Regions from separate parts of the Herminiimonas sp. GW821-FHT09C12 genome, predicted to be linked through region 2. Evidence: riboswitches for the same ligand, from Rfam matches in the RefSeq annotation. Region 2 holds a riboswitch; each other region holds the start of a gene.
The links. Region 2 has a riboswitch for thiamine pyrophosphate ahead of AC07N2_RS10585 (purine-cytosine permease family protein). Riboswitches for the same ligand answer to the same signal wherever they lie in the genome.
Positions count from the first base shown of each region.

Region 1 (10,152 bases), on a different contig from region 2:
TTGGCTGGCAGCGGCAGACCCAACCATTTTTCGCTCAAGGCATTGAGTGAGCCGTCCTTTTTCGCTTGTGCGAGGATGGTGTTCACTTTTTCCAGCAGTTTTTCTTCACCTTTGTTCAAGCCGATCGAGCATGGCGAGTTCTTGATGAGGAATTTTGTTTCTGGTTTTTTCGGTGGATTCTTCGCGATGATGGCAGCGGCGATCACGTTGCCGGTAGCAACCAGTTGCACCTGATTCGACAGGAAGGAACTGATGGTGCCGTTGTTGTCTTCATAGCGTTTGATGGTGGCGGTTTCGGGTGCGATCTTCGATAGTTCCAGATCTTCGACTGAGCCACGTGTGACGCCGATAGTCTTGCCTGCCAGATCAGCAGGAGCTGCGACTTTTTGATCAGCAGGGCCGAATACGCCGTTGAAGAACGGTGCATAGGCTGCGCTGAAGTCGATGACTTTTTCACGCTCGGGATTTTTACCCATGCTGGAAATTACCAGATCAACTTTTTTCGTTTGCAGATAAGGAATGCGATTGGCGCTGGTGACCGGAACCAGTTCGACTTTGACGCCCATCTTTTTCGCAATCAAGGTGGCAACGTCGATGTCCAGGCCTTGCGGTTTCATGTCGGTGGTGACGGAGCCGAATGGCGGGAAATCTTGTGGCACGGCGACGCGTAACACGCCTTTTTTCTGAATATCGTCGAGCGCATCGGCGCGCGCGAAACTGGTGAACAGAAGAGTACTGGCCATCAGGCCGATCAGGATTTTAGAGAGCTTCATTTTTTCATTTCCTTTCCAGGTGAATACGATAATGCATGCGATAGGGATGACGAGATAGTTGCTGCATTAGCCGCCCGGCTCGTCTTTGCCCGTGCGGTGGATTTTTTGGCTGGCTGTTTTTCGCTTGGGATGGTCGCTGCTGACTTCGATGCTTTTGCTGCAGCAACTGGCGTCAGCGCAGTACGCAATGCATTCAATGGATCGCTGGGAGCAACGTCGTACAGCGTGCTTTCCACAATTTGCAGATGGTCCAGCATCAGGCGCTCGGCTTCATCGATATCACCGCTTTCGAGCGCAGCTACGATATGCACATGGTCTTCGCAAGAATCTACTGCCTGTGATGGTGATTGACGCAACATTGCGGTCAAGGTGGTGCGTGCAGTCAGATCGCGCAGTGTGTCGGACAATAGATTGTTGCCCAGGCATTCGCACAGGCAGACGTGGAAATCGCCTAATAGATAACTACGCGCACCGACATCGTTGCCGGCAATCGCAGCCTGTTCGCGTGCGATGTGGTCGTGCAATTGGTTGATGGCAGTTTTGGAAAGTGGGCGTGCATGGCGCAAGAGGCCAAGTTCAATCACACGACGCGCTTCAAATGCTTCGCGTGCTTCGCTGGCGGTTGGCTCGATGACAAACCAGCCGCGGCGTGCGCTGACCATCACGATGCCGCGTGTTGCCAGGCGCATCAAGGCTTCGCGTATCAAGGTGCGCGACACGCCGAACAGATCGGCCAATTGCTGCTCGCCCAACCTTGTGCCGGGCGCGAGTTGTTTGGCCAGTATCGATTCTGTAATACGTGCAGCGATCTGGATCGATGATTTGAGTGGGTTCTCGGAAGTCATGACCATACCTCAGCAAGTTGTATGCCTATCTGATGGACAGTACTTGTATACAAGATTTAAGGCAAATATTTGTGTTGTTTTCCCTCTGATTTTCGTGCAAATGGATGGAAAAACAGGGCAGCTACGGACGGTGGCACTAGGTGTTTCTACGCTCACCATTCAGGTGCGTTGATGTCTTTTTGGTGCGGGATTGGTGGTTTGCTTGTGGCGGGATAATGCGATATGGCAATAAATTTCCGCCATAGATATATGGTGAGGCGGATATCGTCAGCTTCTATTGCCAAAAGAAAAAGCCGCATTGCTGCGGCTTTTTTATGGAGCGACTACTTAACTTAGGCTGTAACAGCTTCGCTGTTCGCTGGTGCTTCAACTTCATCCGTATCCGAACTGCGGATCAGATAATCGAAAGCGGAGAGCGATGCTTTAGCACCTTCGCCAACTGCGATCACGATTTGCTTGAACGGTACCGTGGTCACGTCACCGGCAGCGAACACGCCTGGTACCGAGGTACGGCCATGCGAATCAACTTCGATTTCGCCATGACGTGACAAGGCAACTGTGCCTTTCAGCCATTCGGTGTTAGGCACCAGACCGATCTGGATGAAGACGCCTTCCAGTTCGACTGTTTTGATTTCTTCGGACTTGCGATCCTTGTAAACCAAGCCGTTGACGCGTTTGCCGTCGCCGGTGATTTCTGTCGTTTGTGCCGACGTGATCACAGTGACATTGGCCAGGCTATGCAATTTGCGTTGCAAGACTGCATCGGCACGCAGTTCTGCACCGAATTCGATCAAGGTCACATGACCGACGATACCCGCCAGGTCGATCGCTGCTTCCACGCCGGAGTTACCGCCGCCGATCACCGCTACGCGTTTACCTTTGAACAGTGGACCGTCACAGTGCGGGCAATACGCAACACCTTTATTACGGTATTCGTTTTCGCCCGGCACGTTGATGGTTTTCCAACGTGCACCAGTTGCCAGGATCACGGATTTGCTTTTCAGCGAGCCGCCATCTTTCAGTTTGATTTCGATCAATTTGCCTGGCACCAGCTGGGAAGCTTGCTGCACATTCATGATGTCGACTTCGTAGCTGCGTACGTGCTGTTCCAGCGCGACGGCAAATTTCGGGCCGTCGGTTTCCTGTACCGATACGAAGTTTTCGATCGATAAAGTATCCAGCACTTGACCGCCGAAACGTTCAGCTACTACGCCGGTACGGATACCTTTGCGTGCTGCATAAATCGCAGCTGCAGCACCTGCAGGTCCGCCGCCGACGATCAAGACATCGTACGGTGCTTTGGCGCTGAGTTCTTCTTGCTTGCGCTTGTTACCGCCGGTGTCGAGTTTGGCCAGGATCTGTTCGATGCTGACGCGACCGGATTCGAACGGTTGCCCGTTCAGGAAAGTCGTTGGCACGGCCATGATTTCGCGTTCCTTGACTTCGTCCTGGAACAAACCACCATCGATCGTGACGGCACGGATGCGCGGGTTGATCAGCGCCATCACGTTAAATGCCTGCACGACTTCCGGGCAGTTATGGCAAGACAAAGACATATAGGTTTCGAAGTGATAGTCGCCGTCCAGATTACGGATCTGTTCAATGACTGATTCTTCGAGTTTCAATGGATGGCCGCCGGTTTGCAGCAGGGCCAGTACCAGTGAAGTGAATTCGTGCCCCATCGGAATCGCGGCGAATTGTATGCCTGCGTGAGCGTCTGGGCGCTTGATGACAAAAGAAGGTTTGCGTTCGTCGTCATCGGTGCGTTCGACCAGAGTGATCTTGTCGCTCAACACTACGATTTCTTGCAGCAGTTCCTGCAATTCACGAGATTTATCGCTGCCATCGAGTGACGCGACGATCTCGATCGGTTGCACGATCTTTTCCAAATAAGCGGCTAATTGGGTTTTGAGATTTGCATCCAACATGATGGTCCCTACTTTCTTTACGATTTAAATTAAGTCCTGCATGTCCGGGCCACACGGCCCGGACAATATTGCAACTACTTCAAATTACAACTTAGATTTTGCCGACCAGATCCAGCGATGGAGCGATGGTTTTTTCGCCTTCTTTCCATTTAGCTGGGCAAACTTCATTTGGGTGCTCTGCAACGTATTTAGCTGCTTTCAGTTTACGCAGTGTTTCCGAAACGTCACGAGCGATTGCATTGTCATGCACTTCCAGAGTCTTGATGACGCCTTCTGGATTGATGACGAAAGTACCGCGCAGTGCCAAACCAGCTTCAGGAATGTGTACGCCGAATGCGTTGGTCAATGCGTGGGTTGGATCGCCAACCAGTGGGAATTTTGCTTTGCCAACTGCTGGCGAAGTTTCGTGCCAAACTTTGTGCGAGAAGTGGGTATCGGTAGTCACGATGTAAACTTCTGCGCCCAGTTTTTGGAATTCTGCGTAGCTATCAGCTGCATCTTCAACTTCTGTTGGGCAGTTAAATGTGAAAGCTGCTGGCATGAAAATCAGAACGGACCATTTGCCCTTCAGGGATTGCTCGGTAACTTCAATGAACTTGCCATTATGGAAAGCTTGGTTCTTGAACGGCTGGACTTGAGTATTAATAAGAGACATGTCGTTATTCCTATACGGGGTTAAAAAATGGTGTGAGTACGAATAGTAGAGGACCATCAATCATTTGTATAATTGATTTATTTTACAAATTCGATTTGTTTTCGCTATCGACAAGCGTTGCAGCAACGTTCCTTCGCTAACGAACCACCTATTATGCAGTTTTACTGCGACTAGGGTATGACAGTCCTGTTTCCGGTATAAAAATGGATAGTAAACGGTGGATTTCAAGAGGAATCGGCATCTGTCCGACTATGACTTTATAATTTCATCCTTCGTGACGCTCAAGGCGTCTTTCGCTACAGATTATTAGCAAGGTGATATGACTACCCCAACAATCCAGACTCCACCGACCGGTATCAGTGCCGCCGAATGGCAGGTTCGTATCGATCTCGCCGCCTGTTATCGTTTATGCGCGTTAAAGAATTGGGATGACCTGATTTACACGCATATCTCCGCCACCGTGCCGGGCGAAGATGGTCGTTTTCTGATCAACCCTTTCGGCTTCCGTTTTGATGAAATTACTGCATCGAATCTGGTGAAGATTGATTTGCAGGGCAATATCATCGGCGATCAGACTTATCGCGTGAACGTGACCGGTTTCGCAATCCACGGTGCCGTGCATGCAGCGCGCGCGGATGCGATGTGCGTCATGCATTTACATAATGAAAATGGTGTCGCCGTCGGTATGCAACAAGGTGGCTTGCTGCCTTTGTCGCAACACGCGATGCGTTTCTATCAGCAGATGGGTTATCACGACTATGAAGGTTTGGCCTTGTCGCCAGTCGAGCAGACGCGATTGATTGAGCGCCTCGGTGATTATCCGGCAATGCTGTTGCGCAATCACGGCACGCTGATCAGCGGCCGCACGATAGCGGAAGCCTATGTATTGATGGATACGCTGGATAAGGCGTGTTCGTTCCAATTGAAAGCGCAATCTGGCGGCGGTCCGCTGAATATTCCACCGCCAGAAGTGTGTGCAAAAACGTACAAGGAATTGCTCGGCGACGGCTCACCCGAAGGCATCCTCGAATGGCCATCTTTGCTGCGCAAGCTCGATACCTTGTCGCCGTCCTATCGCGACTGATTTATTCATTATTCTTATCAACTAAAAAAGGAAAACTCATGCCAACTATCAACGTCCAATTATTTGAAGGTCGTACCGTCGAACAAAAACGTGCTTTCGTTAAAGCCGTCACTGAAGCAACTGTCGCCACACTCGGCTCCAGCGCTGAATCCGTCGATATCATCATCGAAGACGTGAAGCGTGAAAACTGGGCAACTGGCGGCAAGCTGTGGTCTGACGTTTAATCTTTATGTTGATGTACACGCGGCCATATCCGCACATTAGGCTGGCGGATGTCTGCTGTACATCAGTGACCTCATCTCGGTGATGACAGTGATGACGTTCTGCTCTGTGCTTTAATTCCCACATGCCAACTGACTCGAGTCTCGAAGACCTGCGCCGCTACGCGGTCGCGCGCACCCTGTTTACGCCGACCACACTGCCGGCAGCGATCCAGCGTCTGGGTTTTGTGCAAGCTGATCCGATTCGTGCCCCGGCTCGGGCGCAGGACTTGACGCTGCGCCACCGTGTCAAAGACTATCGTGCCGGCGATCTGGAACGTCGTTACGCGCGTCTGGCGATCGACGAAGATTGCCTGGTCAACTACGGCTTCCTGCCCAGCCAGCACTTGGCGTTGATGCATCCGCGTCAGGCCAAGAAAGTCTGGGATACCGAGACACAGCGCAAGGCCGCAGACGTGCTGGCCTTCGTGCGTGAACGTGGCGTGGTTCATCCGCGCGAGGTTGATCAGCACTTCGCGCACGGGCGTGTAAAGAACTATTGGGGTGGTTCGAGCAACGCCAGCACGCACCTGCTAGACGGTCTGCACTACCGCGGCCTGTTGCGGGTGCAGCGGCGCGATAGCGGCACGCGCGTTTACGAGGCGGCTATGCATCCGGCTGCAGACGACAGTCCCGCTGCAAGCGCCCGGCGCGCAGCTGCTTTGATTGACCTGGTGGTGAGCAAGTACGCACCGCTGCCAGCCGCCAGCCTGACCTATCTGGTGAGGTTGCTCGGCTACGGCGCACCACATCTGACGGCGCAGACCCAGGTCGCGCTGCGGCTGGCGCGCGAGCAGCTGGCCAGTTGCCGCATCGACGGGACCACCTGGTACTGGCCTGCCGACGAAACCCCCCGCTCGCGCCGTTACGCCATCGATGACAGACTGCGGCTGCTCACTCCTTTCGATCCCGTGGTCTGGGACCGGCACCGTTTTACGCTGTTTTGGGACTGGACGTACAAATTCGAGGCCTACACACCACCGGCCCGGCGCCAGTTCGGCTACTACGCGCTGCCGATGCTCTGGTATGGCCAAGTAATCGGCTGGGCCAATGTGTCGACGCGCGAAGGCCGACTGGAGGCAGCATTCGGCTATGTGGCCGGCGCAGCGCCAAAAGGTGCGGCATTCCGCAGTGCATTGGACGAGGAACTGCAACGCATGGAGCAATTCCTCGGCTTGTGTTGATGCAGAGGGCACTTGCACTTCAAGGCTTGATGGGCACCTCATGCGGCAAAATTTCCGATTGAGATCTGCGTGCAGTAGCGCACAGTAGCTTCTGCAGGGATGCGTTAAGGTAGCCGTTCATGCATAAGCAGTGCAGGAGTGCGACCATGAACAAGGCTTTTGTCAAAGAAACGGGCGACGACGATACGCTATCGTTGCAACCGGAGATGCCGCTAGACGTGAAGAATTACATCACGCCAGAGGGATATCAGGGTTTGCAAAATGAGTTATTGGAATTGGTGGAGGTCACACGCACCAATGTTTTGCAAAACGAGCAAGACGGTACAAATCAAACATCTCTGGAGTTTGATCCCGAGCGCACGCTGCGTGAAATAAACCAGCGTATCCACTATCTACAAACGCGTTTGGAGTCTGCAGAAATTGTTGATCCAAGCGTGCATGTCGATGGCGATCAAGTCTTCTTTGGCGCAAGCGTCACCTATAAAAACGAAATTGGCGAGCAACACACCGTCACCATTGTTGGTCTGGATGAGCTGGACCCGGCGCATGGCAAGATAAGCTGGCTTGCACCACTTGCACAAACATTGCTCGGTGCACACGAAGGCGACACCGTATTGCTGGAAAGTCCAGCCGGCACAGAGAAATTGCAGATCATGGACGTACGTTATCCACGCAGTAGTTGAACCGGATGCGGATGGCAGTGTCCTATAGATAAGCGCATAGGCATGAGATGTCTGTGACAAGTACCAGATGGAATGGCTTGATCAGCGTCAAGCCTTGCATGCCCTGAACACTCTTCATATAGCAAGGAGTTCCAAATGGCACATCATGATTCTTCAACAAAATCCAAGACAGTTACGAAGCATGCAGCAGCACCTGCATCACATTCGCGTGAAGAACGCCAATTGGATGATGCGCTGGAGCAAACCTTTCCTGCCAGCGATCCGGTAGCGGAGATGCCGACTGAGACGGTGGCATCTGAAGGAGAAGTAGCAAAAGAAACATTGCTCGATATCGCGATTGAAATGACTTTTCCCGCCAGCGATCCCATCTCGGTTTCATCCGGTATTACGCATATACAAAAATCACCGGATTCAGCCAACGCGCATTTCGATCATCAAAATAGTCACGAGTCGGAAAAAAGCGAGAAGAGTAAAAAATAGAAATCAATTCGTCGTGCCAGGCATTCGTTCTGCACATCTTTGATAGTCACGCCGCCTACTTCCACGCCTCCGAAGACTAGCCATCTTGCCAATTGATCCTGGTTAAGATCGGCGAAATTCGCTGCAAAATACAACAAAAATGCCATTTCGCACGCTTATTCTTTCGTGTTAGTATGCGGCCACGCTAGGGGTCCTGAAGAGCTAAACGTCTTCGGGTGAGAAAAAACCCTCCGTACCTGACCTGGATAATGCCAGCGTAGGGAAGCGCAAAGTCCACGCAATTTCTTTGTCCATTCCTTCGCACGCATTCGTTTTTTAACGCGATTGATTGAACAAAACATGTCTGCATCACACTCCCGTCGTTCCCTGATTGCCTTGGCTGTTGCGCAAGCTTGTGCATTTGCGCCTGCTGCCATGGCTGAATCTTCCGAAAACGTTTTGCCTGAAGTTGTTGTGACTTCCGATACAAGCAAGGACGGGATTGCGCGCAATGCGAGCATAGGTGGATTCTCGGAAGCGCCCTTGCGCGAGACGCCGGCATCCATCAGTGTCATCACGCGTGAACAGATGCAGGATCGCAGCATACGCACAGCCACCGACGCGGTGAAATACGATGCGAGCGTACAAAATTCCTATAACGCGGTTGGTCTGTCCGACTGGTTCGCGATACGTGGTTTTGTACTCGATCAGGGATCCAGTTATCGCAAAGATGGTTTGGTCATCCTCGCGCAATCGTCGATTCCGATGGAGAACAAGGAAAGCTTTGAAATTCTCAAGGGTTTGGCCGGTTTGCAGTCAGGTATTGCATCGTCGGGCGGCGTCCTGAATTACGTGACCAAGCGTCCTACCAATGCACCTTTGCGCACAGCGACGGTTGAGGTGAGTGAGCGTGGCACGCGCTATGCAGCGGTTGATCTGGGCGGGCGTTTTGAAGATCAGCGCTTTGGTTATCGCATCAATGCGGCAGTGGAAGATATACGTTCTTACGTGCGTGGTTCCAATGGCGATAGGCGCTTCGTGTCCGGTGCCTTTGATTGGCGCATCAGTCCACGTGCCTTGTTGCAAGTCGATGTCGACTATCAACATAAATCGCAATTGACGGTGCCTGGCTTTCAGTTGCTCGGCTCTGACTTGCGCATTCCTACCGGCGTCAGCGGCAAGACCATGCTGAACGATCAGCCGTGGAGCCGTCCAGTTACCGATGACACCAATAATCTGGGCGTGAAGTTTGAATATGAATTGAACGATAACTGGCGTACTACTTTGCAGGCCAACGCGTTTGCCTTGCGTAGAGATGATGCGGTTGCCTTGTCTGTCGGTTGTCCGGCAACTTTATCGTTCTCCAATTATTGTGCGAATGGTGATTACGGCTTATACGATTTGCGGCGCGATAATGACAAGCGCACAGTGAATACTACGCAGGCTTTGTTGCAAGGTAAATTCAGCACCGGCACAGTCAAACATGAATTGACGACGGGTGTATCGACATTGAATCGTCGCGATAGCTTTGCCGATTATTTGTTCGATTTCGTCGGTACCGGCAATATCTATAACCCGGTGTATTACAACTACACCTTGGGGCCGACGAATCCCGTCAGCCTGCGTCGCAAGGATAACGAGCGTTCGGTCTTCATGCAGGACATCCTGAGTCTGACGGATAAACTCAAGCTGCATGCCGGTGTGCGTTACACGCAATTGAAGCGCGATCAGTTCAATGCTGGTGGCACATTGCTGCGTCATACCGACGAAGGATTTGCCTTGCCGAATGTAGCCTTGGTGTTTAGTCCACAAGAGAACTGGTCTATCTATGGTTCTTACTCGGAAGGTTTGGACCCGGGCGGTGAAGTTCCTGACGGCGCGACCAATCAAGGCACGGTCTTGGATCCGTCGCGCAGCCGACAATATGAGGTAGGTGTCAAGACAGATATCACCAGCAATGTCAGTGTTGCGGCCGCTTTATTCCAGATCAAGCGCACCAATGAATACATCGATTCCAGCAATACCTATGTGGTAGCTGGCGATGCGATTCATCGTGGTGTTGAGTTATCCGCACAAGGTCGTGTCACGCGCAATCTGATGATCGGTGCCAGCATGACGGCCTTGCAAGCTATCGCGGAAAATACCGGTGATGCACAGATAGAAGGCAAACGCGTCGGTAATGTGCCCAAGCTCAAATCGGCTCTGTACATGGATTACGCATTGCCGCAAATGCCTGCGTTGAAACTCAACGGAACCTGGATCTATTCGAGCAGCAAGGAGT
Region 1 is NZ_JBWKPC010000001.1:775,516-785,667, reverse strand. It holds gene AC07N2_RS03725 (transporter substrate-binding domain-containing protein) at 1-773, opposite strand, end outside; gene AC07N2_RS03720 (GntR family transcriptional regulator) at 770-1,618, opposite strand; gene ahpF (alkyl hydroperoxide reductase subunit F) at 1,951-3,546, opposite strand; gene ahpC (alkyl hydroperoxide reductase subunit C) at 3,638-4,201, opposite strand; gene AC07N2_RS03705 (class II aldolase/adducin family protein) at 4,521-5,285, shown strand; gene AC07N2_RS03700 (4-oxalocrotonate tautomerase) at 5,324-5,509, shown strand; gene AC07N2_RS03695 (DNA glycosylase AlkZ-like family protein) at 5,632-6,729, shown strand; gene AC07N2_RS03690 (GreA/GreB family elongation factor) at 6,876-7,412, shown strand; gene AC07N2_RS03685 (hypothetical protein) at 7,548-7,892, shown strand; TPP riboswitch at 8,069-8,172, shown strand; gene AC07N2_RS03680 (TonB-dependent siderophore receptor) at 8,232-10,152, shown strand, end outside.
Region 1: another riboswitch for thiamine pyrophosphate. It lies ahead of AC07N2_RS03680 (TonB-dependent siderophore receptor); the one in region 2 lies ahead of AC07N2_RS10585 (purine-cytosine permease family protein).

Region 2 (10,152 bases):
CAAGCCGCCAATATTATTGTTAATAGTCAGTGTGGTCGCATTAGCATTGGCATCAATCGCGCGGCCCGATCCTGTCTGGCTGATCGTGCCAGAATTGTTAATGATCGACGTACCTGCATTGACGGTCACTGCAACCGTACTGCCAGAAGTGGTCAGTGTGCCGCCTTGTTCAACGGTGCCGTTCGTACCAGTTAATGTTTTACCTGCAGTATCAGTTACACCATTGGATACGGTGAATTGCTGTGCATAAGCGGGCAAGGCGAAAACGGCTTGAAGCGCTATAACCAAGGGCAGTGGCCGCAGTTGCAGGTGATCGAAACGCATATTGTGTCTCCGAATAAATTGCCGGATTATGCGGAGCGCAAATGACAACTTGATTACCGTTTTATTACCATTTGATGAATTGGCCACATCGCCTTTAAGCCGTCTGGTTATAAGCAAATGAGAATTCCGTCATTATCAAATGGCGGTGCACAAGGTATCCTGATGGCCAAGGTTTGCGGCGCTTTCAGCTATTCGCTATAATGAGAATAATTCTCAAGTAGTTTGCGCTGACGAAAGTCCACCATTGCAGTGTATTCAGGCGGCTCTGTCTGATACCTGTGACAGTTCAGTCCCGACTGGTAAAATACGCGCTCCCTTTTTCCCAGGAAAAGTCAGGAGCGCCTCTTGGTATGCGTTCACAGCTTTGTTCGCCCGCTTGTCCGTGATAACGGCAATTTGATATTTAGGATGTATTGATTTTATGGCTGCTTTTGACACTGTTCGCGTTCTGTCTGTTCATCACTGGAACGACACGCTGTTTTCCTTCACTACAACGCGTGAACCAAGCTTCCGCTTCGAAAGCGGTCACTTCGTCATGATCGGTCTGCCGATCGACGGCAAAAATGTGTTGCGCGCTTACAGTATTGCCAGCCCGGCGTGGGAAGAGCATCTGGAATTCCTGTCGATCAAGGTGCAGAACGGTGCCTTGACCAAACATCTACAGAATTTAAAAGTCGGCGACGAGATGCTGGTTGGCCGCAAGCCAACCGGTACTTTGGTGATTTCCGATCTGTTGCCGGCAAAACGTTTGTTCCTGTTCGGTAGCGGCACAGGCTTGGCACCATTCATGAGCATCATTCGTGACCCGGATACCTACGAGCGTTTCGATCAAGTTGTTTTGGTCCACGGCGTGCGTCTGGTGAGCGAATTGGCTTACCGTGAATACGTCGCCGATGAGTTGCTGCAAATCGAAGGCTTGGGCGAAGAAATCGCTGCCAAGCTCTTGTATTACCCAACCGTGACACGTGAGCCATTTGCCAACGAAGGTCGTATTACGACTGCCATTTCTACCGGCAAGATGTGCATCGACCTCGGCATCGATCCTATGAGTCCATTGACTGACCGCGCGATGATTTGCGGTAGCCCGGATATGTTGAAAGACACCGCAGGCGAACTCGACAAGCTCGGCTTTGAAGTATCGCCGGGCATCGGTCAGCCAGGTGATTACGTGATCGAACGTGCATTTGTTGATCGTGGCTGATGCAATAAAGATTCATGAAATATCGCTTATGCCCTCAATAGGCTAAGCAGAAGAAATGGCGCTGAATGTTGAATGAACATTCAGCGCCATTTTTTTGCGTGTATCAGTCGTACATGGGTGTGGGAATGTGCTTCCATTTCGTTTCTTCTTCACAATTCTTTACCTTATGGAATCAGGGATTGTCTTGATAATCCCCTGCAGACTCGTTATCGTTAGGCACCGTTGTTAGATGCTGTCGTTGATGCGTCAACGATGTCGCCAGCCATTCCATTCTTCCGGATAGCCAGCCAGTTCCGCTAAGGGCTCGCATTGGTTTTGCACTATCCGGGAAACATAGAAATACCCACGTTGTTACACGATTGTTTGCGATTGTCGTCGTGTCATGCAGCTTGCTCCAGATTTGTTCCCGCGTCGTAGTCAGCAAAAATAAGCGGCGCTTTCGCTCTCATTAAAATAATTATTTACACACTGAATGTCTCTGCCCATGAAGTCTTCATCCTTCCTTGCTGGCCTGCGCCAACGTCTCTTCAGTCGTTACTCTTTGATCGCATTGCTGATTGTGCTGGTAGCCGGCCTTAGCTATTGGGGATGGCACAAGTTCTATGGCAAAAAAGATCCGCGTGAGATTTATCAGGTTGCGGAAGTGCAGCGTGGTGATATTCAGGACCTGGTGACGGCGACTGGTACCGTGCAACCGCTCGAGTATGTGGACGTCGGTGCGCAGGTATCGGGGCAATTGAAGAAGTTGTATATCGAAGTTGGCTCGGTTGTGAAAGAAGGCGACTTGCTGGCCGAGATTGATCCGACTGTGTTCCTCGCAACCGTCGATGCACGTCGTGCGGGTTTGCGTAATCAATTGGCGACGATGAAGGACCGTGAATCGCAACTGGCACTGGCGACTTTGCAATACAACCGTCAAAAGAACCTGATGGCAGCCGACGCCACTACGGCCGATTCCTTGCAAACTGCGGAAGCAGCATTGCGTTCGGCGAAGGCGCAAATCGATGCCTTGCAGGCGCAGATCGAACAAACACAATCAACCCTGCGTGCGGATGAAGCCAACCTCAATTACGCAAAAATTTATGCACCCATGGATGGCACGGTTGTATCGCTGACTGCACGCCAGGGCCAGACCCTGAATGCGAACCAGACTGCGCCGACGATTTTGCGGATTGCCGATTTGTCGACGATGACGGTACAGACTCAGGTGTCGGAAGCAGAAGTAGGCAAGCTGCGCAAAGGCATGGAAGTTTATTTCACTACATTGGGCAGCCAGGGACGTCGCTGGTACGGTGCTTTGCGCAAGGTTGAGCCTACGCCTACCGTGACCAATAACGTGGTCTTGTACAACGCCTTGTTTGATGTACCGAATAAAAACCAGGCTTTGATGCCGAGCATGACGACGCAAGTTTTCTTCATTGCGGCAACAGCCAAAGATGCATTGTTGGTGCCGACTGCAGCAGTGAGTACCAGCCGCGGTTCCGGAAATACTGGTGGCCGTCGTGAGCGCGGTGAAGGCGGCGAGCGTAACCCTGCTGAAGCAGCCGAACGTAAACCAGCAGAGCATAAGGACAATGCAGCCAGCGACAAGAAAGCAACGGACACAATTGCGGCACCTGCAGCAGGTGCGGACAAGGCCAAGGCCGGCGCGAACCAGTTTGCGAATATGAGTCAGGAAGAACGTCGTGCTGCCTTTGAAAAAATGTCGCCGGAAGAACGTGAAGTAATGCGCGAGCGTCGTCGTGCGCTGCGTGAAGCAGAAAAACTGGCTGAAACACCGGCGACTGAAACTGCCGCTGCAGCAGTGACTGCGAAAAAAGACGAAGTGAAATCCGCCAAAGGTGAAAAAGCGCCAGCCGGCACGACTATCGCCAAAGGCAATTCGCCGGTGGATACGCCTGCTTCCAGCAGCGGCTTTGCCGAACAAAGTACAACGCGGGCAGCGCGTACCGGCACTGTGAAAGTGATAGGCAAGGACGGCAATATCGAACAACGCAAGGTTGAGCTGGGCGTGACCAATCGCGTGCAGATGCAAGTCTTGAGCGGTCTGGAAGAAGGCGATACGGTCGTACTTGGTATGAAGTTGCCGCCATCGACCAAGCGTTCGGCTGCTGCAACTAACCAGCAAGGCGGTATGCCGCCCGGCATGGGCGGACCATCGGCACGGGGTCGTTAATGAACGAGCAGATGGATATGGACGCCGTCAGCAACGCGACGCGTGCGCCTGACGAGACGCCGCTGATCGAGTTGCGCGGCGTCACCAAGACTTACCGCAATGGCGGGCTGGAAGTCGAGGTGCTGCACGGCATAGACCTGAAAATCTATGAGGGCGAATTCGTCGCCATCATGGGCGCATCCGGCTCGGGTAAATCGACGCTGATGAATATCCTCGGTTGTTTGGACAGACCGACGACCGGCAGCTATCACTTCATGGGACGCGATGTGTCCGGTTTCGACCGCGACGAGCTGGCGATGTTGCGCCGTGATGATTTCGGTTTCGTGTTCCAGAGTTACAACCTGATCGCATCCGCCAGTGCGGTAGAGAACGTCGAAGTGCCGGCCATGTATTCCGGCCTGCCACCGGCCGAACGACATGCGCGAGCGCAAGCCTTGCTGGCGGAACTGGGCCTGGCCGAACGCTCACATCACCGGCCGAATCAATTGTCCGGTGGCCAGCAGCAGCGGGTGTCAATTTCTCGTGCGCTGATGAATGGCGGTCGCATCATCCTGGCCGATGAACCGACCGGTGCGCTGGACAGCAAGAGCGGGCAGGATGTAATGAAGCTGCTGGCGGATTTGTCGGCGCGCGGACATACAGTCTTGCTGATTACGCATGCGAAGGAAGTGGCCGATCATGCGCAGCGCCTGATTGAAATCAAGGACGGACATATCCTGTCCGACCCGGGACCGGCGCAGCAGTCACCGACGCAGGAAGTATTTGTGCGACCGGTGGTGGCCGGTGTTGGTTCGCGTCTGGCCGATATGCTGGAAGCGGCCAAGATGGCGTTGCGTTCACTGCGCGCGAACTTCTTCCGTTCGGTGTTGACCTTGCTGGGTATCGTGATTGGTGTGGCCTCCGTGATTGCAATGCTGGCAATCGGCGACGGTGCCAAGGCGGAAGTGGTGGAGCGTATCAGTGCGATGGGTTCCAACCTGTTGTTGGTGCGTCCGGGTGTGCCGAATCAGCGCGGCTTCAATAGCACCGCGACATTGGTGGTGGATGATGTGCGCGCGATCGATGAATTACCGAATGTGCTGGCCGCAGTGCCGGAGCAAAGCAGTAGCGTCACCTTGCGCTTCGGTACTTCGGATACTTCAACCAGCGTGACGGGTACCTCAGCCAAATTCCCATTGGCGCGGCAATGGCCGGTGGCACAGGGTACTTTCTTCAGCGAAGAAGACGAATCGAATTACGCTGCGGTCGCAGTACTGGGCAAGACCGTCGCCACAGCATTGTTTGGTGAAGACAATCCGATTGGTGAATTTGTCCTGGTGAATAATCTGTTGTTCCAGGTGGTCGGTGTGATGTCGGAACGCGGCGCTTCGCCGATGGGTTCGGATCAGGATGATGTGGTGTTCGTGCCGTACTCAACCAGCAGCCTGCGTTTGTCCGGCCAGCGCTATCTGCGTAACGTCACGGTGGCGGTAGAAAACGTCGATCACATAGATAACACGCAGGAAGAAGTCGACAAATTGCTGCTGGAACGCCACGGTACCGTCGATTACCAGATCCGCAATATGGCTTCCATCATGGAAGCGATGGAGCAGACACAAAATACGCTGACTATCCTGCTTGGTTCGATTGCTGCGATTTCGCTGCTGGTTGGTGGTATCGGCGTGATGAACATCATGCTGGTGTCGGTGACTGAACGTACACGAGAAATTGGTATTCGCATGGCAACTGGTGCACGTGAGGCCAACATCATGCAGCAGTTCCTGATTGAAGCCGTGGTGGTATCCGCAATTGGTGGCGCCATCGGTGTGATTGGTGGATTGGCGACGGCAGCAGTGATTGATGCCTTCGGTACGCCGATTAAATATTCGCCGACACCGGTCTTGCTCGCCTTTGGTTGCGCGTTCATGACGGGATTGGTGTTCGGTTATTTACCAGCTAAAAAAGCAGCGCAACTCGATCCTGTGGTTGCCTTGTCGGCAGAATGAAATGACATCCATGACTACACATTTTATTTTTCGTCGTACCCGTCTCGCGCTTGCTGTTGCAGCGCTGATGACATTGAGCGCGTGTGCCAGCCGTATCGATGCAACGCGGCCGAATCTTGAGTTGCCTGCAACCTGGGCCGAAGCATCACCTGCCGGCATTGAATTGCAGCGCGACTGGTGGCGCGGTTTCGGTTCGGATGAATTGTCTGGCTTGATCGATCAAGCCTTGGCGGCCAATCCGGATTTGAGTATCGCGGCAGAACGCGTGACACAAGCAGAGATTACGGCACGTAGTGCCGGCGCATCTTTGTTCCCATTGTTGACGGTGAGTGCGAATACCAATGTTGGTTCTAACAAGCCGGGACCTGTCAGTACCGGCTGGAACAAAACAGAAGGCTCCGGTGTGGCGCTCAGCATGGCCTACGAGGTCGATGTATGGGGACGTGTCGCGGCGGTTGCCAGTGGTGCCAACGCATCGCTGAATGCCAGTCGCTACGATCTGGAAACCGTCAGGCTGACGCTCACAACCGGCGTTGCGAATGCTTATTTCCAAACACTGGCTTTGCGTGTGCGTTTGCGTGTTGCAGAGAACAATCTGGCGATTGCCGAAAAAGTGTATGCGATAGTCGAGGCGCGTTATCGCTATGGTTCCGCATCCGCGCTGGATATGAGCCGCCAACGCGGCACCGTACTCACGCAACGTAATACCCTGTTGCCTTTGCAAGTACAGGAACGGCAAACCGTAAGTGCCTTGGCAATTTTGCTTGGACGTCAGCCGCAAGCCTTGCAGGTCGCTGAACAAAATTTGACTACGCTCAATGTGCCGGAGGTCAGTCCGGGTTTGCCATCGACATTGATTACACGTCGGCCAGATATAGCGAGTGTGGAAGCGCAACTGTATGCGGCTGATGCCAATGTCGCAGCGGCGCGTGCTGCATTGTTGCCGACTATTTCATTAACAGGTGCTGCTGGTAATTCCAGTGCTGCTTTGCTCGCGCTTGGTAATCCGGCGTATAGCGTGGGCCTTACCGCTTCCATCGTGCAAACTTTATTCGATGGCAATCGCTTGCGCCTGCAAGTGGAAACCAGCGAATCGGTACGTCGTCAATTGATTGAAAATTATCGTCGCACGGTTTATGCATCGTTGAAAGAAGTCGATGATGCGCTCAGCAATGCGGGTCGTAATTTTGCACAGGAACAGGCGCAAATCGAAATCAAGAAAGAAGCAGAGCGCGCATTGAAATTATCCGAGTTGCGTTATCGCGAAGGTGCGGACGATTTGAATACGCTGCTGGATGCGCAGCGTACTTTGTTCACGGCAGACGATACATTGGCACAACTGAGGTTGTTGCGTCTGACCGGCACCACTGATGTATTCAAAGCATTGGGTGGTGGCTGGAGCAGGCCGCAAGTCGAAGCGAAGTAATAAGATGGATGATGGAGAATATCCATCATCCACGGATCAAGCAGATTGCAATGCCGGGCGACGTGACATCCGGTAAATACTTCCCAGCAGCAGCGTGATAGTCAAACTTGGCAAAGCGGAACCGACTACCGGCCATAGAAGTGGGCAGATGTGGAAGGCAGCAATGCCGATCAGCCAGATGGCAACAGGTACGACATTCACACCTTTATCTGTCGCTTGTCCCTTCGCTGCCAATTGCGAAATGACGACGCCGAACAAAGGCACGAAGACCGAGCTGAGCAAGAGCAGGAAAGGTTCCAATCCGTGCATAGGCAGGAAGAGTGCACAGCCGGTGGCAACCAAGGCGAGTGTAATGCCCCAGAAACGTATCGTGAATTTTCCATTCAGGAAGTTGAGCGAGACTGAACCGGAATACACATCGCCGTAAGCATTATCCATCTCATCAATCAGAATCAGACCAAGCGCAATCAAGCCACCTTGTGCCAGCAATAAAGTGGTCATCAGATCGGCACCAGGATTGGATGTGCTGACGATCAAGACGCCTAAGGCGTGACACCAGATATTTGCCACAGCAAAGCCCAGCCATGTACCGCGGAAGGTGCTGGCGCCAGCTTTGCCATAACGGGCAAAATCAGCGACCAAGGGCAGCCACGACACCGGCATCGCCATCACCAGATCGATTCCGGCCAGCGTACTCATAGAACCGTCACCGGATCTGTTCCAGATTGCATCCAGACCTTGTACTTGCGCTTTCAAGACAAATTGATAGGTCAGCCAGATCAGCGAAAGAATAACCAAAGGCAAACCGAAGCGACCGACAAACCAGCGCACCAAACCTATCATCGAACCGGTTGCAAGGCCAACTAGCAGCAGACCCCAGAACAGCGCCGTGACATACGGCAACCAGATTGCGTCTATACCTGTGATGTCCTTGATCAAGGCAGTCGTACCATCGCGCATGACGACTAGTTCAAACGCGCTCCAGCCTATCAATTGAACGACGTTCAAAATCACCGGCAGTTTGGCGAACGATGTACCCAGGGTTTGGCACATCAATACCGGACTGGACAGGCCGCGTTCAAATCCTATGTAGGCAACCAGGCCGAGCAGAGCTGCACCGAGCAGCGAGCCGACGATAATGGCGAACAATGCTGTCTGCGTACCGAGAGCGGTGCCGAGAAATGCACCGATCTGCATAACGAGCAAGCCGACGCCGAGACTGAACCACAGTGCAGCGTGATCGCGGAAGGAAAAAACTCTGTCAGCCGCAGGAATAGGTGTGAAGGCGGCATTGCTTGCTGCCGTAGGTGCGTTTGGTAAAGCCATCATCGTCTTTCAAAATAGATGGCAGGTAAGCGGATTCGATGCCGGTGTACGGCGATGGATTGTGTGCTTTCCTGCGCGAGAATTATCTCAATCAGGTTCAACGGGTATCTCTCACCCACGCATCAAATGCGCAGGACCCCGAGCCAAGAAGGTCAAACTGGGCGCTACTTTGAGCCAAAAACGGCGGATAGGCAAGTTGTATGTAGCGGGAAAGCGGCTAGGCAGAAGGCGTAGCGGGTAGTTGAATGCAGAAATTGCAGAAGAAAGTGTCGGGCCGCACGATAAAACAGGGAGGGGGAGCGGCCCGACGAAAACACATAAATACTGTATGTATGAACAGTATGCTATCACAGATCAGGAATGTCACAAGTTATTCATCGACAGGCGATATACTTAAGTTGACGCACTGCAATGTTGCAGCGCTTAGCCTCCTTGACTGTTTAATATGCCCGCTTCTCGCCGTAATTTCCGCATCGGATTAGCCACTAGCCGTACTCACCAAGACGCCCGCGACTCCGCACTGGCCCTCTTACTCAATGGTAGCCGCGTTGCGATTGAAGAGCATTTGCAACCTGAATTGATCGTGGTCGGGCGCACGCTGGATGCCATGGATCATCTCGGTTTGTTGAAAGATTATCCGCGTATCGAACGTTTCCCTTACGGTCGGCATGGCGGTTTGATGAAGCTGGTTTCGCGCGTGGTGGATAGTGATCCAGAGCGTCGATTGGATGCTGTCATTTACTTGATGGATCCGGTCGATCCTTCGTCGACATTCCCGGAAGCAGTCGCTTTGAAGCGGCAATGCGTGATTCATGGCAAACCGTTTTTATCGACGCTGGCTGGTGCACGTGAATGGCTGGAGCTGGAATCGATCGCGATTGGCGCAGCGCCAAATCACGAGCTGGATGCTACGTTCGATTTGAAGAATGAAGGCATTGCGATGATTGCCCACGATGCGATGAAAGATCGCATGCTGGACATTGCAGAGCGTCATTTTGCGCTATTGGATCAATTTGGATTCCGCTGTGCGACTGGCACGACGGGGAGTTTGCTGAACAAGCTCGCACAGAAAATCAAAGGCGAAGAAGCCGGCCGCAATTGGGTCCAACCTTATCTGAGCGGCCCGATGGGTGGTGATGCGCAGATCGCAGAATTGATACTGGATAGGCAGCAGTGTCGTCGTGTTTTGTTTTTGGAAGATCCGCATGTCGCGCGTCAACACGAAGCGGATATCCAGTTGCTGGAACGTGCGGCGCGCACGGTGACGGATTATGCGCTGTGTATCAGTAACGAGAAATGCGGAGAGCGGTGGCTGGATTTGCTGGAGCAGCGCGTCAGTTTGTGCAGAAGTTAAGTGGGTATTTAAAAACTGACCGATAGCAAAAAGGCCTTCACGATCATCTGATCGTGAAGGCCTTTTTTAATTACAGACCCAGACGTGCAGTTGCTTCATCCATGGCAGCTGCATTCCATGGCACAAAGCCGGTCATGCCAATTTTGGACAATGCATTTTTACCTGCTTCGTTTTCCGATAAATTCAGCAACAGGTTTTTGACTTTTTCGCGTTCTGCGTCACTCAGTTTTTTCGAGGCCAGGAATTGCTTTATTGGAATCGGTTTCGTTTCGCCCAGTATGCGGCCGCCTTTGGCAACCCATGCTTTTGCAACACCGGCCGAACCAGTAACGCCGGCATCGACAAAGCCGTTTTCAATCA
Region 2 is NZ_JBWKPC010000002.1:132,910-143,061, forward strand. It holds gene AC07N2_RS10560 (autotransporter outer membrane beta-barrel domain-containing protein) at 1-324, opposite strand, end outside; gene AC07N2_RS10565 (ferredoxin--NADP reductase) at 746-1,525, shown strand; gene AC07N2_RS10570 (efflux RND transporter periplasmic adaptor subunit) at 2,010-3,701, shown strand; gene AC07N2_RS10575 (MacB family efflux pump subunit) at 3,701-5,686, shown strand; gene AC07N2_RS10580 (efflux transporter outer membrane subunit) at 5,697-7,112, shown strand; gene AC07N2_RS10585 (purine-cytosine permease family protein) at 7,149-8,438, opposite strand; TPP riboswitch at 8,490-8,589, opposite strand; gene AC07N2_RS10590 (methylglyoxal synthase) at 8,884-9,792, shown strand; gene AC07N2_RS10595 (phosphate/phosphite/phosphonate ABC transporter substrate-binding protein) at 9,863-10,152, opposite strand, start outside.

Region 3 (10,152 bases), on a different contig from region 2:
ACAATCCGCTGTTCTACAAAGAAAACAATCGCATGTTGTTTGGCGATGCGAAGAAGATGTTGGATGAAGTCCTGACAACTCTCAAAGCCTAATAGCAATACGTCTGTTACAAAAAAGCCCGCTGATGCGGGCTTTTTTTATTGGGGTTGGGTGGTGTCGAACTTAGTGAAGCAAGCAAAAGTTAGTGCTCACCTGCTCCAATAACCAGGCTGGCTATACATCATTTTCAAGTGTGAGATGAATAGGCGTACTTTGGCTGGGACGTTTCTTTGTTGCGGATAGACCGCCATGATGTCGTATTCAGGGATTGCATAATCATCCAGCACGGTTTCCAGCATGCCACTCTCTAATTGACTCTGGATCTCCCATACAGAGCGCCATGCGATGCCCAGGCCTTCAGTCATCCAGCGATGTAGTAACTCGCCATCATTGCAGTCCAGGCTACCCTGAGCACGCACAGAGACGGTTTTGCCACGGTAATTAAAATACCAGCCGCGTTGCTGTCCGCCTTGAAGATTAAAGGAGAGACAATTATGATTAGCAAGATCGTCTAGTGTCTTTGGTTTGCCGTGCTTCTTGAAGTATTCCTTGGTGCCACATACGACTCGTTTATTGGCGGCAAGTTTAATTGCCACGAAGTTGGGGTCGATGTTCCCGCCTATGCGTATGCCCATGTCGTAACCTTCTTGCACCAAATCCACGACGCGATCTGTCAGGTTGAATGACATCTTGAGGCCAGGATGCTGCTCCAGGAATTCCTGTGCATAAGGCGCGACATGCTGGCGGCCGAATGAGGCTGGAGCAGAAACGATCAAATGACCTGTGACCTTGTTATGGCCCGCCGAGAGTGCGCTTTCAGCCTGATCCAGTTCGCCCAGCATTTTGCGGCAGTGTTCCAGATAGACGGAACCTTCTTCCGTGAGGGCGAGTCGACGGGTGGAGCGATGCAGCAGGCGGACGCCCAGGCGTTTCTCCAGAGTATCGATGCGGCGCCCGACCATAACGGGTGTTACTTGCAAGGCTAATGCCGCTGCCGCAAAGCTGTTATGCTCGACCGCCATCACAAATGCTTCGATCTGTTTGAGCTTGTCCATTCGATACCTGAAGTATTTAATTGGTTAATTAATTGTCCTATTCTAAAAGTAATGCATAAGAATTACTATAGATGCTAGGAAAATTTCATTTCAATGGAGATATGTAATGGCAAAGATGACAGCAGCCCAAGCAGCAGTTTGGGTAATGCAAAAAGAGGGTATTGATCAGGCGTTCGGCGTACCAGGCGCAGCTATCAATCCGTTTTACTCCGCAATGCAAAAGCAAGGCACGATCAAGCACATTCTGGCACGCCACGTAGAAGGCGCGACACACATGGCCGAGGGTTACACCCGCGCCAAAACCGGCAATATCGGTGTTGCTCTCGCTACTTCGGGTCCTGGCGGCACAGACATGATCACCGGTTTGTACTCGGCAATCGCTGATTCGATTCCAATTTTGTGTATCACTGGTCAAGCGCCACGTGCACGTTTGCACAAAGAAGACTTCCAAGCTGTTGATATCGAAACGATCTCGAAGCCAGTAACAAAATGGTCGGTGATGGTTCGCGAACCAGCACTGGTTCCACAAGTGTTCCAACAAGCTTTCCACATCATGCGTTCGGGCCGTCCAGGTCCAGTGCTGATCGATTTGCCGTTCGACGTGCAAGTTGCTGAAATCGAATTCGATCCAGATCTGTACGAGCCATTGCCAGTCTACAAGCCAGCAGCGACCCGTAAACAAATCGAAGCTGCAATCACCATGTTGAACGCTGCAGAGCGTCCATTGCTGATTTCCGGCGGCGGCGTGATCAATGCAAACGCAACACCGTTGATGCTCGAATTCGCTGAGCTGGTTAACGTTCCTGTCGTTCCAACCCTGATGGGCTGGGGCACAGTACCTGATGATCATCCTCTGATGGTCGGTATGGTTGGTCTGCAAACTTCGCACCGTTACGGTAACGCGACGATGCTGGCTTCGGACTTCGCATTCGGTATCGGTAACCGTTGGGCTAACCGTTTCACCGGTTCGATCGACGTTTTCACCAAAGATCGTAAATTCGTACACATCGACATCGAGCCGACACAAATCGGTCGCGTGTTTGGCCCAGACCTCGGTATTACTTCCGACGCTGGTGCAGCACTGAAATTGATGATCGAAGTAGCGAAAGAATTGAAAGCTGCTGGCAAACTGAAAAACCGTGATGCATGGTTGGCTGAGTGCCAAGAACGCAAACGCACCATGTTGCGTAAAACGGATTTCGACGTAACGCCTATCAAACCACAACGTGTTTACCAAGAAATGAACACAGTGTTCGGCAAAACAGCGCGCTATGTTTCGAACATCGGTTTGTCGCAAATCGCTGCGGGTCAATTCCTGCACGTGTACAAAGAACGTAACTGGATCAACTGCGGTCAAGCAGGTCCATTGGGCTGGACTATCCCAGCTGCTCTGGGTGTTCGGGCTGCTGATCCAACCAGCGAAATCGTTGCTATCACAGGCGATTACGACTTCCAATTCCTGATCGAGGAACTGGCAGCTGGTGCGCAATTCAACCTGCCATACATTCACGTTCTGGTGAACAACTCGTACCTGGGCCTGATCCGTCAAGCACAACGTATGTTCACGATGGACTACTGCGTATCGCTGGCGTTCGACAACATCAACTCGACCGAAAACGCTTCGTACGGTGTTGATCACGTTAAAGTTACTGAAGGCCTCGGCTGCAAAGCAATTCGCGTCTACAACCCAGACGATATCCAACCTGCGCTGCGTAAAGCACAAGAGTGGATCAAAGAATTCAAAGTGCCAGTCGTTGTTGAAATCATCCTTGAGCGCGTAACCAACATCGCGATGGGTACAGAAATCAACGCGATCAACGAATTCGAAGAAATCCTCGACGTTAAGGGTGCTTAAGATGACGAAACTTGCTGCTAATCTGACGATGCTGTTCAACGAGGTCCCATTCATGGACCGCTTTGAACAAGCTGCAAAGAATGGCTTCAAAGGCGTTGAATTCTTGTTCCCATACGATTTCCCTGCGGCTGATGTTGCAGCGAAATTGAAAGAGAACAATCTGGAAATGGTTTTGCACAATCTGCCAGCCGGTAACTGGGCTGGTGGTGAGCGCGGTATCGCTTGCCATCCAGATCGCGTAGAAGAATTCAAAGCTGGTGTGGACAAAGCAATTGAATACGTCAAAGTGCTCGGCACCAAACAGGTCAACATCCTGTCCGGTATTGTGCCTGCTGGCGTAACGCATGAACAAGCAGAAGCAACTCTGGTTGCCAACTTGAAATATGCAGCTGCCAAATTGAAAGCAGAAGGTATCCCGTTGTTGATCGAAGCGATCAACACATTCGATATCCCAGGCTTCTTCTTGACCGGCACCAAACAGACTCTGGACATCATTGCCAAAGTTGGTTCGGACAACTTGTTCTTCCAATACGACATCTATCACATGCAACGCATGGAAGGTGAATTGGCGAACACGATGAAGAACAACCTCGCGGTTATTCCTCATCTGCAACTGGCAGATAATCCAGGTCGTTTTGAGCCAGGTACAGGTGAAATCAACTACACCTTCCTGTTCAAGTTCCTGGATGAAATCGGTTACAAGGGTTGGATCGGTTGTGAGTACAAGCCTAAGGCTGGTACGGTAGAAGGATTGGGCTGGCGCGCAGCGCACGGCTTATAATGTAGCGTCTCTAAGCATACTGAGCGGTCCGACATCGGGCCGCTTAGTATTTTTACTGAGTATGTAGTTAATACACCGCAGTTAATACACTTAAATAATCAGGAGTCAGTCATGGCAAAAGTTGGATTTATTGGTTTGGGTATCATGGGCGCACCAATGGCGCTGAACCTGCAAAAGGGTGGTCACCAACTGTTTTTGCATGATCAAAAAGCACCAGCACAAGAATTAGTCGATGGTGGCGCAACTGTTTGCGCATCAGGTGCTGAAGTCGCTAAAAATGCAGACATCATCATCACCATGGTGCCGGATACCCCGCACGTGGACGCAGTTCTGTTTGCAGAAAACGGCGTTGCAGCTGGTTTGTCGAAAGGCAAAATCGTTGTCGACATGAGCTCGATCTCGCCTATCGCTACTAAAGAATTCGCGAAAAAAATCAACGCTCTGGGTTGCGAATACCTGGATGCACCAGTATCTGGTGGCGAAGTCGGTGCTAAAGCTGCATCGTTGACCATCATGATCGGCGGTTCGGAAGCAGCATTTGCAACCGTTAAGCCATTGTTCGAATTGATGGGCAAAAACATCACTTTGGTTGGCGGTAACGGCGATGGTCAAACCACCAAAGTTGCTAACCAAATCATCGTTGCATTGAACATCCAAGCTGTTGCTGAAGCTCTGTTGTTCGCTTCGAAAGCTGGCGCAGATCCTGCAAAAGTTCGTCAAGCATTGATGGGCGGTTTCGCTAACTCCCGCATCCTGGAAGTACACGGCGAGCGTATGGTTAAACGTACCTTCAACCCAGGCTTCCGTATCGAACTGCATCAGAAAGATTTGAACCTGGCATTGCAAGGTGCTAAGGCGATGGGCGTGTCTTTGCCTAACACAGCAAACACCCAAGAACTGATGAATTCATGCGCAGCAAACGGCATGAGCGGTCTGGATCACTCGGCACTGTGCCGCGCGATCGAAATCATGTCGAACCACGAAATCGCCAAGGCGTAATTCGTCAACGACGTTTGTACTGCGGCCGACATTGCACTGATGTGTGATGTCGGTTTGATTCAAATTTTTTAAAAGTATCTCGTCCATGTCGATTGATCCACGTCAGTTTTTGAATGACCTGTATGCCACTGCAGTAGAGGCTGTGAGCGCACAGAAATGTATGCCTGCCTATTTGCCCAAGCAATCTGCCAAAGGTCGTACGCTGGTGATCGGTGCCGGCAAAGGTGCTGCCGCAATGGCCAAGGTTGTTGAAGATACATGGCCAGGCAAAGTGGAAGGCTTGATCGTGACGCGTTATGGTCACGGTGCTGATTGCAAACAGATCGAAGTTGTTGAAGCAGCGCATCCGGTACCGGATGAAGCAGGCCGTGCAGCAGCTGGCCGCATGCTGGAACTGGTCAAGGGTTTGACTGAAGATGATCTGGTGTTATGCCTGATCACAGGCGGCGGCTCCGCCTTGTTGAGTTTGCCGGGTGAAGGCATCTCGCTGGAACAAAAACAAGCATTGAATAAAGCATTGCTGAAAAGCGGTGCCACGATTTCTGAAATGAATTGCGTGCGCAAGCATTTGTCCGCAATCAAAGGTGGTCGTTTGGCCTTGGCATGCGCACCTGCACGTGTCGTTACACTGTTGATCTCCGACGTACCTGGCGACGATCCTGGTGTGATTGCCAGCGGTCCAACTTTGCCTGATCCAACTACCTGCGCAGAATCACTCGCGATTCTGAAAAAATACAAAATCGAGATTCCAGAAAATATTTTGAAGCATTTGGAATCCGGCGCTGGCGAAACACCAAAACCAGGCGATGCACGTTTTGCGCGCAATGAACATCACGTCATGGCAACAGCACAGCATGCGCTGGAAGCTGCTGCAGCCAAGGCACGCGAGCTTGGTATTACGCCCTACATTTTGTCCAACGATCTGGAAGGTGAATCGCGTGACGTTGGTATGGTGCACGCAGCATTGGCAAAACAGGTTGCGAAGTATGGTCAGCCTTTCGCCAAGCCATGCGTCATCCTGTCCGGCGGCGAAACTACCGTTACCGTGCGCGGTAAAGGTCGTGGCGGTCGCAATGCAGAATTCTTGTTGAGCCTGGCAGTGTCCCTGCAAGGTACGGCTGGTATTCACGCATTGGCATGCGATACCGACGGTATTGATGGCTCCGAAGATAATGCCGGCGCGATCTATCAACCTGACTCATGGACGCGTGCTACCGAGCAAGGCTTGAATGCAAAAGCCATGCTCGAGAATAACGACGGCTATGGTTTTTTCAGCGCACTTGGTGATTTGATTGTCAGCGGACCGACACGTACCAACGTTAACGATTTCCGCGCAATCCTGATTTTGTAATTTATTTTCCGCTGTGTTTGTATTGCAGGCATAGCGGTACCCATTTTTCATTTTTCATTTAAGAAGAAGATCTGTCATGAGACGTAATCGCAAAGCAAAAATCGTTGCTACCCTGGGCCCAGCAAGTGGTGATGTGGAAACCATCAGCGCATTGTTTGAAGCTGGCGTGGACATGTTCCGCTTCAACTTCAGCCATGGTTCGCACGAAGATCACCGCGCACGTCACGAAATCGTGCGTAGCCTGGAAACCAAATACGGCCGTCCAGTTGCCATCCTCTGCGATCTGCAAGGTCCGAAGATTCGTCTTGGCACCTTCAATGGCGATTCCGCTATGTTGACTGAAGGTTCGGAATTCGTGCTCGACCGCGATCAGACTCCAGGTGATGCAACACGCGTTTACCTGCCACATCCTGAGCTGTTCGCGGTTGTCAAAGCTGGTCAAAACCTGTTGTTCGATGACGGCAAAATTCGTGTTTCGATCGAAAGCAACTCGGGTGACCGCATCGTCACACGTGTGACTACGGGCGGCAAGATTTCAAACCGCAAAGGCGTCAACGTGCCAGACGCAATTCTGCCGATCCCTGCAATGACACCGAAAGATCTGGTTGATCTGGAATTTGCATTGTCGTTGGGCGTGGACTGGGTAGCTCTGTCGTTCGTGCAACAAGTTTCTGATATCGAAGACGCACGCAAGATCATCGGTGACCGCGCCCTGATTCAATCGAAGATCGAAAAACCAGCAGCAATGCTCGACATCGATGCGATCTGTAAAGCTTCTGACTCCGTCATGGTTGCTCGTGGTGATCTGGGTGTTGAATTGCCGATCTCGCAAGTGCCGCGCGCTCAGAAAGAAATCATCCGTGTATCGCGTAAATACGGTCGTCCAACTATCGTTGCAACACACATGTTGGAATCGATGACCGAATCGCCTATGCCAACCCGTGCAGAAGCATCGGACGTTGCCAACGCCATTTACGAAGGCGCAGATGCCGTGATGTTGTCCGCGGAATCGGCCAGCGGCAAGAACCCTGTTCGTGCTGTTCAAATGATGGACAGCATCATCAGAGAAGTGGAAAGCGATCCGGTCTACCGCACGCTGCTCGATGCACAGCAAGTGACACCACGTCCAACGGCGGAAGATGCAATCTGCAACGCCTTGCGTGACACCACGGCTGCGATCAAAGCTGTCGCTACTGTGACATACACCAAATCCGGTAGCACCAGCATGAGCGCTGCGCGTGTACGTCCGACTACGTCGATCCTGAGCATCACTCCAGAACTGAAGACCGCACGTCGTCTGGCATGGGTTTGGGGTATCCACTCGATCGTTGGTGGCAAGGATGTGCATTCTGTTGATGACATGGTCAGCGAAGCAGTGGCGGCGGCCGTGCATGAAGGTTTTGCCAAGAAGGGTGATTACATCGCTATCTCGGCTGGCTTGCCATTCGGTGAATCCGGTACGACCAATCTGTTGCACATCGCAACGGTTAAGTAATACAGCGCATTAGTTGTATTACAGTTTCTGGGAGATGGCAGTCTTGCCATTTTCCAGAACTGACATGAATGGAGTATTGCGTTGCAGTAACCCATTCATGTCAGATGTAAAAGTCTGACGTGGGTCAATTGACATAGTCGTTTTATGGCATAGACTACGAATCGTAGTTTGATTCACCTGTTGTAGAAGTAAAAAGCTAGGGGTCCTAGGTAGATGCGTTCCGCATTTGCCGGGTGAGAAAAACCCTTGAACCTGATCTGGATAATGCCAGCGAAGGGAAGCTACCGAGAACGTGTATTGCATCCGGCATCCGAATTGTATTTATCGATGTCCAAGCTGATACGGTACATGTTCTCGAAACCTCCTGAGCTGGCTCCAAGCCAATGTAGTTAGCCAAGGAGCCAAAATGAATGCCAATCCGAAATTTCTGTCCGCTACCGCCACGGTAGATGAAGCAGCGATCCAACCATTACCAAATTCCACCAAAGTTTATATTCAAGGTTCACGTCCGGATATTCGCGTGCCCATGCGCAAGATCACGCAATCCGATACTGCCGCATCGTTTGGATTCGAAAAAAATCCGGCGATCTATGTCTACGATACTTCCGGCCCGTACACCGATCCGGAAGCAAAAATCGATATCCGTTCCGGCCTCGACACACCACGTCTGCCGTGGATACTGGAACGCAGTGACACCGAAGAACTAGCAGGCCCAACATCAGAATACGGCATCGAGCGTTTGAACGATCCCAAGCTGGCTGAACTGCGTTTCAATCTGCATCGCAAACCACGTCGCGCACTCGCAGGCAAGAACGTGTCGCAGATGCATTACGCGAGACTAGGCATCATTACGCCAGAAATGGAATTCGTTGCGATCCGTGAAAACATGAATCGCCGTGCTTATCTGGAAGAGTTAAAACACTCCGGACCAAAAGGCGAAAAACTAGCCGAGCTGATGGGGCGTCAACACCCGGGGCAGTCATTCGGTGCAGCTATTCCGCAAGAGATCACAGCTGAATTTGTGCGCAGCGAAATCGCGCGCGGTCGTGCCATCATTCCTGCCAATATCAATCATCCGGAAATCGAACCGATGATTATCGGCCGTAACTTCCTGGTCAAAATCAACGCGAATATCGGTAACTCGGCAGTCACTTCTTCGATCGGCGAAGAAGTGGAAAAAATGACGTGGGCGATACGCTGGGGCGGCGACAACGTGATGGATCTGTCGACCGGCAAACATATCCATGAAACACGCGAATGGATCATCCGCAATTCACCTGTGCCTATCGGTACCGTGCCTATCTATCAGGCGCTGGAAAAAGTTAACGGCAAGGCGGAAGACCTCACATGGGAAATTTTCCGTGACACATTGATCGAGCAGGCAGAGCAGGGCGTCGATTACTTTACGATCCACGCTGGTGTGTTGCTGCGCTACGTTCCTATGACTGCCAAGCGCATGACGGGTATCGTGTCACGCGGTGGTTCCATCATGGCGAAGTGGTGTCTCGCGCATCACAAGGAATCTTTCCTGTATGAGCACTTCGAAGACATTTGCGAAATCATGAAAGCCTATGACGTGTCGTTCAGCTTAGGCGATGGTTTGCGTCCAGGTTCGATCTACGATGCCAACGATGAAGCGCAACTCGGCGAATTGAAAACGCTGGGTGAACTGACGCAGATCGCATGGAAGCACGACGTGCAAGTGATGATCGAAGGCCCGGGCCACGTGCCTATGCATCTGATCAAGGAAAACATGGATCTGCAACTGGAGCAGTGCCACGAAGCACCGTTCTACACGCTCGGACCATTGACGACCGACATCGCACCTGGCTACGACCACATCACGTCTGGCATCGGCGCTGCGCAAATCGGCTGGTACGGTACAGCCATGCTTTGTTACGTTACGCCGAAAGAACATCTAGGCTTACCGAACAAGGTCGACGTCAAGGACGGCATCATCACGTACAAGATTGCCGCACATGCTGCCGACTTGGCGAAAGGTCATATCGGTGCGCAGATACGCGACAACGCTTTGTCGAAAGCGCGTTTCGAATTCCGTTGGGACGATCAATTCAACATCGGTCTTGATCCGGATAAGGCACGTGAATTTCATGATGAAACTTTGCCTAAAGACTCCGCCAAAGTCGCGCACTTCTGCTCGATGTGTGGTCCGCATTTCTGCTCGATGAAAATCACGCAGGAAGTACGCGAATATGCCGCACAACAAGGCATCACTGAAATTCAGGCTTTGAAAAAAGGTATGGAAGTGAAGTCGATTGAGTTCGTGAAAAGCGGCTCTGAAATTTATCAAAAACAGTAATGATCAATATTGAAATAGAGCTCAATGGCGCTAGCCATCAACTCGCAACGTGTAAGAACGTTGAAGAGTTGATGGCTGATTTGTCACTATCAGGCAAAGCAGTTGCCGTTGCCATCAATCGCGAAATCGTGCCGCGTAGTCAGTGGCAGCAGCGGCAGTTACAAGCAGCTGATCGCGTTGATGTGGTGCGTGCGATTGGCGGTGGTTGATCACTGAAGTAAATACGAGGCAGCCACGAGCTGCCTCGTATGTTTGTT
Region 3 is NZ_JBWKPC010000001.1:408,105-418,256, reverse strand. It holds gene pntB (Re/Si-specific NAD(P)(+) transhydrogenase subunit beta) at 1-92, shown strand, start outside; gene AC07N2_RS01940 (LysR family transcriptional regulator) at 189-1,094, opposite strand; gene gcl (glyoxylate carboligase) at 1,201-2,949, shown strand; gene hyi (hydroxypyruvate isomerase) at 2,951-3,730, shown strand; gene glxR (2-hydroxy-3-oxopropionate reductase) at 3,842-4,729, shown strand; gene AC07N2_RS01920 (glycerate kinase type-2 family protein) at 4,815-6,080, shown strand; gene pyk (pyruvate kinase) at 6,157-7,575, shown strand; TPP riboswitch at 7,764-7,871, shown strand; gene thiC (phosphomethylpyrimidine synthase ThiC) at 7,982-9,895, shown strand; gene thiS (sulfur carrier protein ThiS) at 9,895-10,104, shown strand.
Region 3: another riboswitch for thiamine pyrophosphate. It lies ahead of thiC (phosphomethylpyrimidine synthase ThiC); the one in region 2 lies ahead of AC07N2_RS10585 (purine-cytosine permease family protein).